Regions from separate parts of the Rhizobium sp. USDA 3886 genome, predicted to be linked through region 3. Evidence: predicted binding sites of a transcription regulator. Region 3 holds the regulator's gene; each other region holds the start of a gene.
The links. The regulator LexA, encoded in region 3, represses DNA repair genes until DNA is damaged. The targets are predictions, from matches to a motif close to TGTTCNNNNTGTGTTCNG.
Positions count from the first base shown of each region.

Region 1 (5,705 bases), 2.3 Mb from region 3:
TTTTCCAAAGCAGCAAAGAAAAAGCCGGGTGGAAGCCCGGCTTGATCGCATGCTGTGTTTGGAAGACTAAGCTGCCCAGGGGCGCGCCGCAGCATTCTTCTTCTCGAAGCTGTCGATCGCTTTGCCCTTTTCCAGCGTCAGGCCGATATCATCGAGGCCGTTCAGCAGGCAATGTCGCTTGAATTCGTCGAGGTCGAACTTGATCGAACCGCCGTCCGGGCCGGTGATTTCCAAGTTTTCGAGATCGACCGTCAGGACGGCATTGGAGCCGCGCGAAGCGTCGTCCATCAGCTTGTCGAGATCTTCCTGGCTGACCTTGATCGGCAGAATGCCGTTCTTGAAACAGTTGTTGTAGAAGATGTCCGCAAAACTTGTGGAGATAACGCAACGGATGCCGAAATCGAGAAGCGCCCACGGGGCATGCTCGCGCGAGGAGCCACAGCCGAAATTACCACCGGCAACGAGGATCTTGGCATCGCGGTATGCCGGCTTGTTCAGCACGAAATCGGCATTTTCGGAACCATCCTCGTTGTAGCGGGCTTCGGCGAAGAGGCCCTTGCCGAGACCGGTGCGCTTGATGGTCTTCAGATAGTCCTTCGGAATGATCATGTCCGTGTCAATGTTGACGACAGGCAGGGGCGCTGCAACGCCGGTGAGCTTCACGAATTTATCCATGACCTAGGCTCCAAATTCAGCGGATGTACTTTCGTTGATCAGCATCTAGTCCAGTTTCCCGCCGAAATGAAGGAGAATCTTTCTGAATTGGCGGCCACGCGGCGTTTCGCGCGGCCTGTCCATCGTGCATGTCCCGCTACTTGGACGTTTCGTTCAGCCCCCAGAGCACACCGAATGGATCGCGAAGCTGACCGTAGCGGTCGCCCCAGAACATTCGTTCGACCGGCATGACGACCTCGGCGCCGACAGACACGGCGCGCTCCCACCAGGGGTCGATGTCATCGACGACCAGCTGTATCGCGAAGCCTTCATGGCCTTTGAAGGGATGGCCGTATTCAGGATAGGCATCCGACAGCATGAGAGAGCTGCCATTGATATAAAGATGCACATGCATCGTCCGGCCCTTCTCGTCGGCCGGCACGACATAGGCTTCTTCGGCGTTAAATGCCTTCTTGTAGAATTCCGCGGCCTTGAGCGCGCCGTCGACCGTCAGATAGGGCAGCAGGCCGTTTTTGACCGGGGGCATCTTGGCGGGGACGTTTTCATTGCTATCCATGTTTCTTCCTCCGTCTCTTGATTTTAAGGGTCCGGCATCACGGCCAACCGCTTCAAGGACGTAGGACTAGAACGGGAGCCGACAGCTCCATAAAGAATTTTTGTGAAGGGCTGAATGGCCGGTTGCGATCACAGATCGATGATCGTGCCGCGGCCGTCGTTCCAGATGCGCATTTCACGCTTTGCCTCAGCCTTGGCGCGGACGGGCGCGGGCTTCATCTTCATCGAAAGCGCACGGCCGACCATGAGGACGGTCAGGATACCGCCGATGGCGAGCGTCACCGAAAAGGTGAGAGCAGCGAGCGCCACGAATAAAGTGATCCCTGACAGCATGAGGAAGATGGAACGTATATTCTGCATGAGTTTAGACCTTTCTACGAAAGGAATGTGGTCCTTGTTTTTCTTCTCTGCAAGTCAAGCATGGCTTTTTGTTGTCTTGCCACTCTTCACAAAGCTTGGCACACATTCGTGATGAGCCAGAATTCGCCCGTCCGTTCCTTCAGTCTGCACCGTTCAGTGCTGAGCGTTCCCGCGATCAATCTCCGCGCGCTCGAAAAGACCCGTGCGCTCGATTGCGACGCCATCATTTTCGATCTCGAAGATTCAGTGGCGTTCGAGAAGAAGGAAGAAGCGCGTGAACACCTGAAAACTTTCTTTTCGGGAAAACCGCTCGAGAACAAGGAAAAGATCATCCGCATCAATGCGCTCTCGTCGAGTTTCGGCCATGCCGATATGGAACTGGTGCAGGCTCTCCGGCCGGATGCGGTGCTTTTACCGAAGGTGGACGAACCGCAGGACGTCATGGCGGTGAGCGACCTTCTTGCCGACGCCGATGCGCCGGAGACCTTGCGTATCTGGGCGATGATCGAGACGCCGCGCGGCATCCTGAACGCTGCCGCAATCGCAGAAGCCGGCCGCACTTTGGGCTCGAGGCTCGATTGCTTCGTTATCGGACTGAACGATTTGCGCAAGGAGACCGGCGTTCTGCCGCAACCGGGCCGAACCTATCTCGTACCGTGGCTGATGCAGGTCATACTCGCCGTGCGGGCCTATGGTCTCGATGCGATCGACAGCGTTTTTAATGATTTCAAGGAAATGGATGCTTTCGAGGCCGAATGCGCGCATGGCCGAGCCATGGGCTTCGATGGCAAGATGCTGATCCATCCGGCGCAGATCGAGGCTGCCAACCGGCACTTCGCTCCCGACGCGGCTGCCATCGGGGAGGCGGAAGAAATCATTGCGGCTTTCGCCGATCCTTCGGCCGAAGGTCTCAACGTCATCAATGTAAACGGCCGGATGATCGAGCGGCTGCATCTTGTCCAGGCGGAAAGCCTGGTCCATAAAGCCCGCCTGATTGCCGAACGCCAGACTGCTGAACGAAAGCCTTTATCATGAAGCTCTACCGCCTTCTGACCGGCCAGGACGACGCCGCGTTCTGTCATCGCGTAACCGATGCGCTCAACAAGGGCTGGTCGCTTCACGGTGCGCCGTCGCTGACCTTCAACGCTCAGACCGGCCAGGTGATTGCCGGCCAGGCGATCGTCAAAGAGGTCGAAGGCAAGGATTATCATCCGGAAATGAAACTCTCCGAACAATAGCTCAGCGGTCGACAGCTTCCTCGACGCTGGCTTCAATCCGCTCCATGTCGTCATCGCTCAGGCCGAAATGGTGACCGATCTCATGGATGAGGACGTGGGTGATGATGTCTCCAAGCGTTTCTTCGTTTTCCGCCCAATAATCCAGAATGGGACGTCGGTAGAGGCGGATACGATTGGGCATCTCGCCGGTCTCGAGCGTGAAACGCTCGGAAATGCCCCTGCCTTCGAAGAGGCCAAGCAGATCGAACGGCGTTTCCAGCGCCATGTCCTCGAAGACGTCATCGTCCGGAAAATCTTCGATTTCGATGGTCAGATTGTCGGTGAGCGACCGGAACTCATCCGGCAAATGGCTATAGGCTTCCATCGCCAGGGACTCGAATGTGCTGAGCGTTGGAGCATGGCGGTCCCGCCAATCCTCGCTCTGGTTTATGCGGGCCATGAAAAATCCCTTCCTTTGGCGCCCATATAGAACCTTTGTGGAGGATTTTCGAGTGTGGAATCAAAGGCAGGAATAAATTCACAAGAATTGGCTGTTGACTCTTTTAGCAAGCTCTGGAATCCATAAGAACATAACAGGAACAATCTGACTTTGGAGTGAACGTCATGGCGCAGACGGCCGTGGCGCGCGAGCAGCTTTTTGCGCTCCGCGAAACCATTGCGAAACTTGAAGGCAAGCCTGCGCCGGCGCTTGCGGCGGCGGCGCAGGAGGCTTTTGCGACTGGTGACGATACCTATTCGAAATCCGCAAAAACGCCCCTGCGCCTGTCTTTCGGCATTCCAATTCTCGACGAGGCACTCGAAGGCGGTCTGCCGCTTAACGGCATTACCGAAGTTCGGTCTCTGATGCTGAGGGAGGCAGGCGGCGCCAGCGGTTTCGTGCTGGCGCTTGCGGCTTTGCTGCAGCGACAGGAGACGGCGGATGGCATGCCGGTTCTCTGGATCGGAGACAGGATATGCACGATGGAAGCAGGGCTTCCCTATGCTGTCGGCCTCAAGGATTTCGGATTGGAGCCGGAACGCTTTCTCATTGCTTCGCCACACAAGTTGGAAGAGGCGCTATGGCTTGCCGAGGCGGCTGTCGAAAGCGGCATTTTCCCCGCCACGATCCTGGAGGTGCGCGGTAATCCCGCTCATTTCGGCCTGACGGAAAGCCGGCGATTGAGCTTGCGGGCAAAGGCTTCCGGCCGTCCGCTTTTTCTGTTGCGGCAGGGCGGCGGGGAGGAGGCGAGCAGCGCCTTGTTCCGGCTCCTTGCCGAACCCGCGCCGGTCAGTGCACGGCCTCTGCCGGATGGTTCGATGTTAGGCGGCAGCCTCGGCAATCCGGTTTTTCGTCTCATCCTGGAGAAGAGCCGCAACCCGGCTCCCCTCTCCTTTCTTCTGGAATGGAATCCTTATGACCGCCGGTTTTTCCCCGTTAACCAACCAGAGCACACTCGCTTTCCAGGCGACCAATCAGCGCATTCTGTCGCTCAGCTTTCCTCATCTTCCAACCGACAGAATCGCCCGCAAGAGGTGGGGGCTGTCCTGGCGTTCGGCCGGACGCCCTGACGTGCCGCCGATCGTCTGTTCTGGACGGTTCAACAATGCCATGCGCCTGACGGCACTCGATGAGGTAGCGGAACGGATTAAACTGAAGAAAAACCAAGGGGTAGCTGAAGCGCGCGCCATATTCCCCCTTCTGGATGTCATCGAGGAAGATCCGGCCGCCGATCGCCGGCTTCTCGAAGGCATCGCTGATTGGTGCGACCGTTATACGCCGCTGGTGGCGTTCGACGGCAAGGACGGCCTGTTTCTGGATATTACAGGCTGCGCCCATCTCTTTGGCGGCGAAAGGGCTATGCTCAAGGATATCCTTTCCCGGCTCTTCCATATGGGGCTCGATGTTTGCGGCGCGATCTCTTCGTCGCCGGGCCTCTCCTGGGCCGTTTCCCGCTTCGGGAGTGGTGGCGTCATCGAAGCCGATGAGATGGAACATGTGCTGGCGCCGCTGCCGGTCGCGGCCCTTCGGCTGGAGGAAGAGACTGTCGAGGCACTGAAGAAGCTCGGGCTCAAATATATCGGCGACCTCCTGTGTGCCCCCCGCGCACCGTTGGCCCGCCGTTTCGGCGCGCAACTCCTGCATAGGCTCGATCAGGCGCTGGTAGCGGAAGAGGAGGCGGTTTCCCCGCGGCGGCCCGTTGCCAGTCTTTCCGCGGAACGACGCCTCATCGAGCCGATTGGTACGGAAGAAGATATCCTCGCCGTCACCGGCCAGATTGCCGCATCACTGAAAGCATCGCTTGAGGCACGCGGGGCCGGCGGCCGCGCGTTCGAACTCGTGCTGTTTCGCGTCGACGGCAGGGTCTTCAGGATTCCCGTCGGGGCCTCACAGCCTCTCAGGGATCCGAAGCAGATCGCTTCGCTGTTCTGCGAGCGTCTGCAGGCAATCCACGACGATCTCGATGCCGGCTACGGCTTTGAAATCCTGCGGCTGAATGTGCTGCGCCATGATCCATTCGATGCGGCACAGGGGGATTTCGAAGGCGGCCGACAGAACGAGATGTCGCTTGCGACTTTCATCGACCGAGTCTCGGCCCGCCTCGGCACGGATTGCCTACAGAGATTTCAACTGCGCGAGAGCCACGTGCCGGAACGGGCGGTGACTGCAATTCCCGCCATGGAAGGCCTTCCGGCACGCCGGAAGGCGGAGGAGGGAAATTCCTTTCCTTCACGGAGCGAGCGTCCCCTGCGGCTTTTTGCCAGGCCGGAGCGAATGGAGGCCCTGCTTGCCGAGGTGCCGGACGGCCCGCCGCAAGTCTTCCGCTGGCGGCGCATGCAGCATCGCGTGGCAACAAGCGAGGGACCGGAGCGGCTTGCCATGGAATGGTGGATCGATGG
Region 1 is NZ_JBWCDC010000001.1:3,147,748-3,153,452, forward strand. Features, by position in the region: gene leuD (3-isopropylmalate dehydratase small subunit) at 67-675, opposite strand; gene ACZ9BX_RS16030 (VOC family protein) at 812-1,231, opposite strand; gene ACZ9BX_RS16035 (hypothetical protein) at 1,360-1,590, opposite strand; gene ACZ9BX_RS16040 (HpcH/HpaI aldolase/citrate lyase family protein) at 1,702-2,625, shown strand; gene ACZ9BX_RS16045 (DUF1737 domain-containing protein) at 2,622-2,828, shown strand; gene ACZ9BX_RS16050 (metallopeptidase family protein) at 2,830-3,267, opposite strand; gene ACZ9BX_RS16055 (ImuA family protein) at 3,432-4,376, shown strand; gene ACZ9BX_RS16060 (Y-family DNA polymerase) at 4,378-5,705, shown strand, end outside.
Region 1: ACZ9BX_RS16055 (ImuA family protein) is a predicted target of LexA. The motif match lies at 3,392-3,409, and genes of this name have one in related genera.

Region 2 (5,705 bases), 2.4 Mb from region 3:
TCCTGCTCGAAAATGATCTGGGTCAATACGGAGTGCGTAATGTCATCACCGCTCTTTGCGTCCTGTACCGTAAAATCCTCACCCTTCTTCACCATCTCTGCCAGATCTTCCAGCGTCACATAGGTGCTGGTGCCTGTATTATAGAGGCGGCGGTTGGCGTATTTCTTGATAACTATTTGGCCCTCATTCTTCGCCATATCAGTTCTCCTGAACCCCGTCTGATTGTTATGGATATTCCTCCACCACAGACTGTAGACGCAAAAGAAGCCTGGTGACAATCTCTTTGTGCGATGCGGCAACCCCTTTGATAAAAGGGATAATTCGTATCTTCGTAAGCGGCGGCAAAAATTGCCGCAATCGTCTTGCCGTTTGACTTAGGGCTGAACCTTTGCCAGTTTCAGCTTATATATGCTGAAGGAAACGAGGAGGCCTTTATGAGCAATTCGTCCATCGTCATCGCCAGCGCGGCCCGCACAGCGGTCGGCTCTTTCAATGGTGCATTCGCAACCGTCCCAGCGCATGAGCTTGGGTCTGCCGCCCTCAAAGCTGCGCTCGAACGCGCAGGCGTCGAGGCGGCGGAAGTCGACGAGGTGATCCTCGGCCAGGTGCTGCAAGCAGGAGAAGGGCAGAACCCTGCTCGGCAGGCGGCCATGAAGGCGGGGGTTCCAAAGGAGGCCACGGCCTGGGGCGTCAACCAGCTTTGTGGCTCAGGCCTTCGCGCCGTAGCGCTAGGTATGCAACAGATCGCGCTTGGGGACGCGAAGATCATCGTCGCCGGCGGCCAGGAATCCATGTCGATGGCTCCGCATGCCGCGCATCTGCGTGGCGGTACGAAGATGGGCGACATGAAGATGGTCGACACCATGATCAAGGACGGCCTGATGGACGCTTTTTACGGCTATCACATGGGCATCACGGCCGAGAACGTCGCCCGCCAGTGGCAACTTTCCCGCGACGATCAGGATCAGTTCGCGGTTTCCTCTCAGAACAAGGCGGAAGCAGCCCAGAAGGAAGGCCGCTTCAAGGATGAGATCGTTCCCTTCGTCATCCAGACACGCAAGGGCGATGTGACGGTGGATGCCGACGAGTATATCCGCCACGGCGCAACGCTCGATGCGATGGGGAAGCTTCGTCCGGCTTTCGACAAAGAGGGCACCGTGACGGCTGGCAACGCATCGGGTCTCAATGACGGCGCCGCAGCCGCAGTACTGATGACGGAAGCAGAGGCCGTAAGGCGCGGAATCCAGCCGCTGGCACGCATCGTTTCGTGGGCAACGGCTGGCGTCGATCCTCAGGTCATGGGAACCGGACCGATCCCCGCGTCGCGCAAAGCGCTCGAGAAAGCCGGCTGGTCTGTTGGTGATCTCGACCTGATCGAGGCGAACGAGGCCTTTGCGGCCCAAGCCTGCGCCGTGAACAAGGACCTTGGCTGGGATCCGGCCATCGTCAATGTTAACGGCGGAGCAATCGCGATCGGCCATCCGATCGGCGCATCCGGGGCACGTGTTCTCAACACGCTGCTTTTCGAAATGAAGCGGCGTAGCGCAAAGAAAGGACTTGCCACGCTTTGCATCGGCGGAGGCATGGGCGTCGCCATGTGCTTCGAAGCATTATAATAGCATGCGATTGATGATTCAAAACGCCTGATCAAAGGCGAAATAGCCTCGAGGGGAGCGAAACATGAGCAGAGTGGCTTTGGTCACCGGTGGCACGCGCGGTATCGGTGCAGCGATTTCGATGGCGCTCAGGAATGCGGGTTATAAGGTCGCCGCCAACTACGCCGGCAACGACGAGAAGGCGAGGGCCTTTCATGACGTGACCGGCATTCCGGTCTTCAAGTGGGACGTGTCCGATTATGTCGCTTGCGGCGAGGGTGTCGCGAAGGTGGAAGCGGAACTTGGCGGTGTCGAGGTGCTGGTCAACAATGCCGGTATCACCCGCGACGCAATGTTTCACAAGATGACGGCGCAGCAGTGGCATGAGGTGATCAATACGAACCTCACGGGCCTCTTCAACATGACGCACCATGTCTGGGGCGGAATGCGCGATCGGAGCTTCGGACGCATCGTCAACATCTCTTCCATCAACGGCCAGAAGGGCCAGATGGGGCAGGTGAATTACTCGGCTGCCAAGGCGGGGGATCTCGGCTTTACGAAGGCCCTCGCCCAGGAAGGGGCTGCGAAGAACATCACCGTGAACGCTGTCTGCCCCGGTTATATCGCCACGGAAATGGTTCTCGCCGTTCCCGAGAAAGTGCTCAACGAGAAGATCATTCCCCAGATTCCGGTCGGACGCCTTGGTGAGCCGGAGGAGGTCGCGCGCTGCGTTGCCTTCCTCGTCTCCGACGATGCCGGCTTTATCACGGGCTCGACACTTTCGGCAAACGGTGGGCAATTCGTCGTCTAAGCTTACTTGCCACGCGGATGCTTGGTCTTTGCCTTGACGGGCACTCTTTGCAACCGTCTGTCTGCACCGCGAAGCGCGGCGATAGCTGTCGTGAGAAATGCTGCCGCAACAAGGATAGCGACAGCGGAATTTAAGACAATCGGGGTCATAAGGCATTCCTTTCATACCCGGCATACTGTTGCCGTGTTCATGAGGGGAATATGAGCCCGTTTTCCGCAACGCAGTAGAGTTGGATTTCGGGACCGATCGTCAACATACCGTTGACGATGCGCATAAACAAAAACGGACGCCGAAGCGCCCGTTTTTCATACAAAAACGGCGATGTTTAGTAACGGCGTGGGCAGCGTGCTTCGTAGCGGCGGCCGTAGCGATCGCGATAGACGCAGTAGCCGCGGCGCTCTACCGACTGGCCGATCAGGGCGCCAGCGAGACCGCCAGCAACGGCGCCGATTGCAGCGCCACCCCAGCTGTCGGAGACAGCGCCGCCAATGATTGCGCCGGTACCGGCGCCAATTGCCGTTCCCTTTTCCGTCGGCGTGCAGGAGGCAAGCGTGCCTACGAAGGCGGCAACAATTGCAATTTTTTTCATCATGAACTTCACTCCCTATTTTACCAAGCCGCTATATCCGGCCCATTAGGACAAGAATAATAATGATGATGAGGACTAGCCCTAAACCGCCGGAAGGTCCATAGCCCCAACCACGGCTATATCCCCAATTCGGTAGGGCACCAATCAAAAGCAAAATAAGGATAATGAGAAGTATCGTTCCGAGCATGTTCCGGTTCCTTCAACTCATCGTGAGTCCGATTGGACAATAAACACGCATCCGCGATTTTTGTTCCCGGCTAAACTCCGCACTGTGCGAAGGGCGCTGGTTTCTGCTTGAACCGGGCGATCAAGAGACCAAAAAATTCTTAATGGGCGTCGATCAGAAGTGCCGCGCGGCCAGAATCTCGCAATCGATCTATGGTTAAAATTGTATTCATGTACAACATGTTGCGGTGAACGAACCGGGAAAATCCCGATGTCGCTGATTCGTCGGCGATTCGTTCCGTCTTTGGTCGAAGTGTTAATAGAGCCGGGCGTAGGCGTTAATCAAATATGAGTCCGGCTTCCGAAACAGGCATCAGAGTTGCCTCCGCGATTCGCCGCCGAGTCGTTCCGAATTCGACGGAAGCATTCTTTCCCGGCAGTTTTCCAACCGTTTCTGGGCGATATTCTCTGTTCGGTAAGAAATGTTAACCGAGTGGCGCTCCAGCTCTTGCCGCGTCCGATGCCGATTCAGCATCTAGTAGGAAAAATCGATTCAAAACCAATACTTAGCCGTGAACAAAAGCTGAATCACCGCGAGTCACCGATTCGTCGCTGATTCGTTCTCACGCTGTTCCGAATCTTAAAACAACCATTTAGCGACATTTTTTGAATCGAGTTTGCAGCTCATTTTGAAGCCCGGCTCTTGCGTTTGGCCGGATGGCTGTCCATGTGTTGTCTGCTTCGGGAACGGAGCGCACTTGACCTCAAGGCTCCCCGCCTCACTTGCACGGACAATGACACTGACATCGCAGCCGATGATATTGAGCGGGCGCGGCGTGACCGCGGTGCTCGGGCCGACCAATACAGGCAAGACCCATTACGCCATCGAGCGCATGGTAGCGCACGGCACCGGCGTAATCGGCCTGCCACTGCGTCTGCTGGCACGTGAGGTCTATACGCGCGTTGTCGAAAAGGTGGGAGTGCAGAACGTTGCGCTTGTGACCGGCGAGGAGAAGATCTCACCGGCGAATGCGCGCTTTTCCGTTTGCACGGTCGAAGCCATGCCGCGCGAAACAAAGGCCGCATTTGTCGCGATCGACGAGGTTCAGCTTGCAGGCGACCTCGAGCGCGGCCACGTCTTCACCGACCGTATTCTGCATCTGCGCGGCCGCGACGAAACGCTGCTTCTGGGGGCCGACACGATGCGGCCGATCCTCCAGCAACTCCTGCCTGGCATCACGGTCGTCGAAAGGCCGCGGCTTTCGCAACTTTTCTACTCGGGCCAAAAGAAGATCACCCGTCTTCCGCAACGGTCGGTTATCGTCGCCTTTTCGGCAGATGAGGTCTACGCCATTGCAGAGCTGATCCGCCGTCAGCGCGGGGGTGCCGCGGTCGTTCTCGGCGCTCTCAGCCCCCGCACCCGAAATTCTCAAGTCGCGCTCTACCAGGCCGGCGATGTCGAATATCTCGTCGCAACCGATGCGATCGGCATGGGCCTCAATCTCGATGTTGATCACGTAGCTTTCGCGCAGGACCGCAAGTTCGACGGGTATCAGTTCCGTAATCTCAATCCTGCCGAACTCGCTCAGGTCGCGGGACGTGCTGGCCGTCATGTCCGTGACGGCACATTCGGAGTGACGGGCCAGGTGCATCCGTTCGACGAGGAATTGGCGGAGCGGATCGAAGCCCACGAATTCGATAGTGTCAAAGTTTTGCAGTGGCGGACGAAGGAGCTTGATTTCTCCTCAATACAATCATTGCGGGCGAGCCTCGAAACTCCTCCGACCGCCCAAGGTTTAACGCGAGCCCTGCCGGCCGTTGACCAGCAAGCGCTCGAACATCTGGCGCGCTATCGGGAAATTATTGATCTGGCTACAAATCCGCAGCGCGTGGAGAAGCTTTGGGAAATTTGCGCACTGCCTGACTACCGGCGTATCGCGCCGGCACAGCATGCCGACCTGATCTCGACGCTCTTTTCCGATCTTGTGCGCCATGGCACGGTGAACGAGCAGTTTCTCGCAGAGCAGGTGCATCGAGCTGATCGGACGGATGGCGAAATTGACACGCTTTCGGCGCGAATCGCGCAGATAAGAACGTGGACTTATGTGTCGAATCGACCCGATTGGCTTGCCGATCCGACACACTGGCAGGAAAAGACGCGGGAAATCGAGGATCGATTGTCCGATGCGTTACATGAAAGGTTGACGAAACGCTTTGTTGATCGCAGGACATCTGTGCTCATGAAGCGCCTGAGAGAGAATGCGATGCTGGAAGCAGAAATCAGTGTGAATGGCGATGTCTTTGTTGAAGGACATCATGTGGGGCAATTGTCCGGATTCCGGTTCACTCCCCTTTCGGGTGCGGACGGACCGGACGGCAAGGCGATCCAGACCGCATCGCAAAAGGCGCTTGCCCTGGAATTCGAGGCGCGCGCCGCGCGCCTCCATGCTGCAGGCAACAGCGATCTAGCGATCAGCGCCGACGGCCTTATCCGCTGGCTCGGCGATCCGGTTGCGCGCCTTGCGGGCAGCGAGCACATCATGCG
Region 2 is NZ_JBWCDC010000001.1:3,261,494-3,267,198, forward strand. Features, by position in the region: gene phaR (polyhydroxyalkanoate synthesis repressor PhaR) at 1-197, opposite strand, end outside; gene ACZ9BX_RS16545 (acetyl-CoA C-acetyltransferase) at 435-1,616, shown strand; gene phbB (acetoacetyl-CoA reductase) at 1,681-2,406, shown strand; gene ACZ9BX_RS16555 (YMGG-like glycine zipper-containing protein) at 2,732-2,998, opposite strand; gene ACZ9BX_RS16560 (DUF3309 family protein) at 3,027-3,182, opposite strand; gene ACZ9BX_RS16565 (helicase-related protein) at 3,955-5,705, shown strand, end outside.
Region 2: ACZ9BX_RS16565 (helicase-related protein) is a predicted target of LexA. The motif match lies at 3,779-3,796, and genes of this name have one in related genera.

Region 3 (5,705 bases):
TCTCGATCGAGCATATTCACCGGCTGACGGCTTATGTCCTGCGGGCCAATCCCGCAGCCATGCCGATCATCTCCTTCATCATCATGCCTGCTGGATTGATTGCCATGCTGCTGATGCCCTTCGGGCTCGACGCGCTGCAATGGAGGGTGGTCGGTTTCGGGCTCGATCTGGTGATCGCGACCGCAAAGACAGTATCCTCGTGGGTGGCGACATCGGCGTGGGCGGGCTGCCGGGCTGGTACTTTCCGGTAGCAGTCACCGGCTTCCCGCTGCTTACGCTGCTGCGCACGAAGCTCCGGCATATTGGCACCGCGATCATGTCAGTCTCGACGCTTTTGGTCGCCCTGATGTCGGGCGTAACCGCACCGGATGTTGTGATCGCAGAGGACGGCAGCCTCGTTGCCATCGTCAACAGAGCCTCGCTCGCGTCGGACGGCGAGCGTCGCCGGATTTCATTTTCGATCAGTGGAAAGGGCGCTGGCTATCGATGACAATCTGCGGCCCCGATTCATCGATGCCGGTTCAGCGCCGATCCACTCGGCAAAAGCCAGCGAGAGAACGGAGCTCTCCCCGGAGCAGCAGGAGAAGGCGAGAAATGCGATGCGGAACACTGCCGCGGCTAGCCATTTGTCCTGCGTCAAGAAAGCATGGTGTACGGGAACGGCTCGAAAATGGCTCCGTGCTGACGGTGCTCGATAATGCCGCCTATCTTGGTCCAGCTTGCCATACCGTGGACATCGGCGTTGCGCCGGTCAGCTGCGCTCTGCCGATCCGGCGCGATGCCCTTCACGGGCGAAACCTTGCGGAAAACCGGCGCTATTGAATTGCGCTTCGGAAGCGGAGCAGCACAAATCACAACCGCCTTCGAGAAACTCGATCGCCCCTGGAGCCGCCACCGCGCCTATGATTGGCGCAGCGGTACCTTTGCCCGGCGATGGGCCGCCGGTTAGTGATAACGGCGGATGAGGCCGACGAGTTTGCCCTGAACCTTGACACGATCTGGTCCGAAGATGCGGGTTTCGTAGGCCGGGTTTGCGGCCTCGAGCGCAATCGAAGCACCCTTGCGACGGAACCGTTTCAGCGTCGCTTCCTCGTCGTCGACCAGGGCCACGACGATATCGCCGGGGTTTGCGGTACTGGTGTTGCGGATGATGACCGTGTCGCCGTCGAAGATACCAGCCTCGATCATCGAATCGCCCTTGACCTCGAGCGCGTAGTGCTCGCCGGAGCCGAGCATGTCGGCTGGAACGTTGATGTCGTGCGTGTTGTTCTGGATCGCCGAGATCGGAACGCCTGCCGCGATCCGGCCCATGACGGGAACCGAAACGGAGCTGTTATTGCCTTCGTTCGCCGGCTTCGGCGGGACGGCCGTAGGCTGCAGCTTGCCGAGGCTGCCCTCGATGACGCTCGGCGAAAAGCCGCGGCGGGGCTGAATGCTCGGGCTATAGGCTTCCGGAAGCCGGATCACCTCAAGCGCGCGAGCCCGATTCGGTAGGCGGCGAATGAAACCGCGCTCTTCCAGTGCGGTGATCAGCCGATGGATACCGGATTTGGACGCGAGATCCAGCGCATCCTTCATTTCGTCAAAGGACGGCGGCACGCCGGATTCTTTCATGCGCTCATGAATGAAGAGGAGAAGCTCCTGTTGTTTGCGCGTCAGCATCGAAGTTTAACCCCAGTTTCGTGAAACAAAGCCAGAACAGACACTATATGTTCCATATGTGTTCCGCAAGTACCTAAATTTTCGTAAAATTTCCCCTCAACTGCGTTCGTTTTCGAAACTTTTTGTTTGCCGGATAGGGCGCCCGGCTTGCAAAGCCAAGATACCCGGCACACATCTTTCGGCACAGGAAATGGAGACGTGACGCCATGCTGCATCCGCTGGATCATCTTGTTCTGCCTGTCACCAACATCGATCTCGCGCGGGAGCGGCTGGGACGATTGGGGTTCACGGTTGCCGACGAGGGCCGTCATCCTTTCGGCACGGTGAATGCCTGCGTTTTCTTCTCCGACAAGACCTATCTCGAGCCGCTTGGCGTTGCGAGCGCGAAGGAATGTGAAGAGGCAGTGCGGCACGGAAACGTCTTTGTGGCACGCGACCAAGCCTTTCGCTTCCGCTGCGGCAATGACGGATTCTCTGCGGCCGTGTTCGCCACGGAAGACGCGGACGCCGATCATGCGCACTTCGTGCGGGCGAGAAAGAGCGGCGGCGGCATGCTGGAGTTTTCGCGCCTGATCAAGATGCCGGACGGGTCGCAATCGACGGGGACTTTCAAGCTTGCCTTTGCCGCCGATCTTCGGGTGCCGGATTTCTTCCTCTTCGCCTGCCAGCGCATCAACGCCTTTCCGGCCGATCGCAGCGCGCTGGAAAAGCATGCGAATGGCGCAACCGGTATCTCGGAGATCGTGCTAAGCGCGCCGGAGCCTGAAGCTTTCGGCTCGTTTCTTCAGTTGGGCGCGTCTACGACGGGAATCGAGCGGACGCCGTTCGGCGTGGCGATCGCGTCAGCGAATACCAGGATTAGCCTGCTGTCGCCGGAAGGGATGGAGGCTTATTTCGATTCGCTGCCGTTAACCGCAGATAAGGGGCTTAGAGGCAGCGCTATCGTTTTCCGCACCACCGATCTTGCCGTGACAGAAGCGCTTTTGGCTGATAACGGGATGACCTATACACGCAAGAACAACAGAGTCCTGGTGAAGCCGGCGCCCGGCCAGGGTGCGATCTTCGCCTTCGAGGAGACCCAATGAGCAATACGAATTCCGAAGTCGCAGTCGGCGAAGGTGCCGGCCGCGTCGTCTTTTCCAACAGCGGCAGGCTGTCACTGATTGCCGGCCCCTGCCAGATGGAGAGCCGCGAGCATGCGTTCATGGTGGCCGGCGTTTTGAGCGAGCTGTGCAAAATGCTCGGCATCGGCCTGGTTTACAAGTCGTCCTTCGACAAGGCGAACCGGACCTCGCTGTCCGCTCAGCGCGGCATCGGCCTTGAGAAGGCGCTGGAAGTCTTTGCCGACCTCAAGAAGGAATTCGGTTTTCCGGTGCTGACGGACATTCATACGGAAGAGCAGTGCGCTGCCGTCGCGCCGGTCGTCGACATCCTGCAGATCCCGGCCTTCCTCAGCCGCCAGACGGACCTCCTCGTTGCCGCCGCCAAGACGGGCCGGGCGATCAATGTGAAGAAGGGCCAGTTCCTGGCACCCTGGGATATGAAGAACGTCCTCGGCAAGCTGAATGCCACCGGCAATCCGAACATCCTGCTTTGCGAGCGCGGGGCCTCCTTCGGCTACAACACGCTGGTCTCGGACATGCGCTCGCTGCCGATCATGGCGGCCATGGGCGCCCCTGTCGTTTTCGATGCGACCCATTCGGTGCAGCAACCCGGCGGGCAGGGCGGCTCGACCGGCGGGCAGAGGGAGTTCGTCGAGACGCTGGCACGCGCGGCCGTCGCCGTCGGCGTGGCAGGCGTCTTCATCGAGACGCATGAGGATCCCGATCACGCACCGTCCGACGGCCCGAACATGGTCCATCTGAAGGACATGCCCCGGCTGCTCGAAAAGCTGCTGGCCTTCGACGCGATCGCCAAGGCGGCTTGAACGGACATGAGGTGCCTGCCGTCAGCCGGCAAGCGCCATCCTTTGGCTAGAGTGCGACCGCGTTGCGGTAGGGGCCGTCACGTCGTCGAGACGGAAACGGGACAGCAGGTGATTGAGGTGTATCGCCTCTTCACCAAGTTCGCGGCAAGCGGCACTCGTCTGCTCAACCATCGCCGCGTTCTGCTGCGTGACGCTGTCCATTGTGTTGACGGCGGCGTTGACTTCCAGGAGAGCGGTCGTTTGTTCGGAAGAGGAACGCACGATCGCCTCGATCAGCGCCGTGACCCTGAAAACCTGCTGATCGATATTGCTGAGCGCCTCACCGGTGCGGTTGACTAGTGCAACGCCGGCTGACACCTGATTGGAAGACGTCTCGATCAACTGCTTGATTTCCTTCGCTAGATTGGCAGAGCGGCCGGCAAGGTCGCGCACTTCCTGCGCAACGACTGCAAAACCCTTTCCGGCTTCACCGGCGCGGGCGGCTTCCACGCCGGCATTGAGCGCGAGGAGGTTGGTCTGGAAGGCGATTTCATCGATGACGTTGATGATCTCGCCGATCTGCACAGATGATGTCTCGATCTTCTCCATCGCAGCGACCGCCTCATGCACGACGGTTGCCGAATAGGTGGCACTTTCCTTGGTCGCCGTCATCATCGCGTTCGCTTCATTGGCCCGTTCCGACGAGTTCTTGACGGTGACCGTGATCTGGTCGAGCGCCGAGGCTGCTTGCTCCAGCGAAGCGGCCTGATGCTCGGTGCGCCGGGCCAGGTCGTCCGTGCTCGACGCGATTTCGCCGGAGCCGGTCCGCACCGTATTCGTGACGGCCGAAATTTCCGTCATCGCGCCGGAAAGCGTGTGGATGCTCGAATTGAACTGCTCGCGCAACTTTTCATAGGCCGCTTCGAAGGGCTCGCTTAGCTGGACGGTGAGGTCGCCCCCGGAAAGGCGTTCCAGGCCGCGGCTCAGGCTCGCGATGACGCGCTCGCGGACGGCTTCCTCATCTGCCTTGGTGGCGGCAAGCGCCGCATCACGCTGCGTTTGGGCCTGACGTTCGGCATCCTGGCGCTCGCGGATATTGTTCCGCTCTTCGGCGGCTTCGCGGAAGACGGTAAGCGGCCCGCGCCATCTCACCGATCTCATCGCCGCGGCGGCTGAAGGGCACTTCCTTCGAATAGTCGCCGCCGGCAAGGATCGCCATATAGTCGCGCATCGCCGAGAGCGGCACGATGGCGCGGCGTCGGAAGACATACAGGCCGCCGAGAAGCAGGCAAAGCGAGACTGCGGCAGCTGCGAGCGTGATGGTCGAGAGGATGCGTGTCTGTTCCGCGGCATCCTTTTCGGCATCCGCCAGGAAGGTGTTCGCCATATCCACGAGCTTGTTGACGGCGCTTTCATGAATATGGAAATTCGTCGCAAGTGTTTCGAAGGACGCCGGGATGACTGCGGAGTCATTCTTGAGAATGGCCGGCGCGAGTTCCTCCAACATCACCTTCCAAAACACGTCGCCTTTGACGAGCACATCGTTCAGGAGCTTTTGCTTGAGGTCACCGCTGAGCGCCGTCGTCAGCCAATATTTGCGGCGATCCTCATAAGCGGGTTTCAGGATGTCTTCAATGCGGTCGATGTTTTTCTTCGCAACGTCGGGGCGCTGCACTGCTTCGAGCGCAAGCATGTAGGATTCGACGACGTAGAGGGGCGGCGGTAGAATATCGGCGACGAGATCCTTGCCGTAGATGATCTGCCTGTACATCTCGCCGTTCACCCGCAGCTTGTTGAAGGCGTAATTCTGTATTCCGATCGAAGCGATCAATCCAGCGGTGACGACCACCGCGAAGATTGCAAGACTGCGTGCAATATTGAGTTTCATCCTGCGCCCCATGAATTGAATAGCGAACAGATGCTGTTCGTTGAAATTATTTTGGAATTTCCGAGGGAACCTGAAATCGTGAAGGTCGGCATAGTCAGGCGGGTTTGGACCGCACCAGGAAGCGCATCATGCAATACTACTTGCCGGAGAGCGGGGCAGTATTTCCTCAGTGAGTATTAATTATAATATTGATTGGTTACTGACCGATAAATTTACAACCAAATCGAAAGTGACGAAGGTTGCTTTCAA
Region 3 is NZ_JBWCDC010000001.1:849,305-855,009, forward strand. Features, by position in the region: partial or broken gene ACZ9BX_RS04400 (ComEC/Rec2 family competence protein) at 1-965, shown strand, start outside; gene lexA (transcriptional repressor LexA) at 946-1,662, opposite strand; gene ACZ9BX_RS04410 (VOC family protein) at 1,869-2,747, shown strand; gene kdsA (3-deoxy-8-phosphooctulonate synthase) at 2,744-3,589, shown strand; partial or broken gene ACZ9BX_RS04420 (methyl-accepting chemotaxis protein) at 3,611-5,456, opposite strand.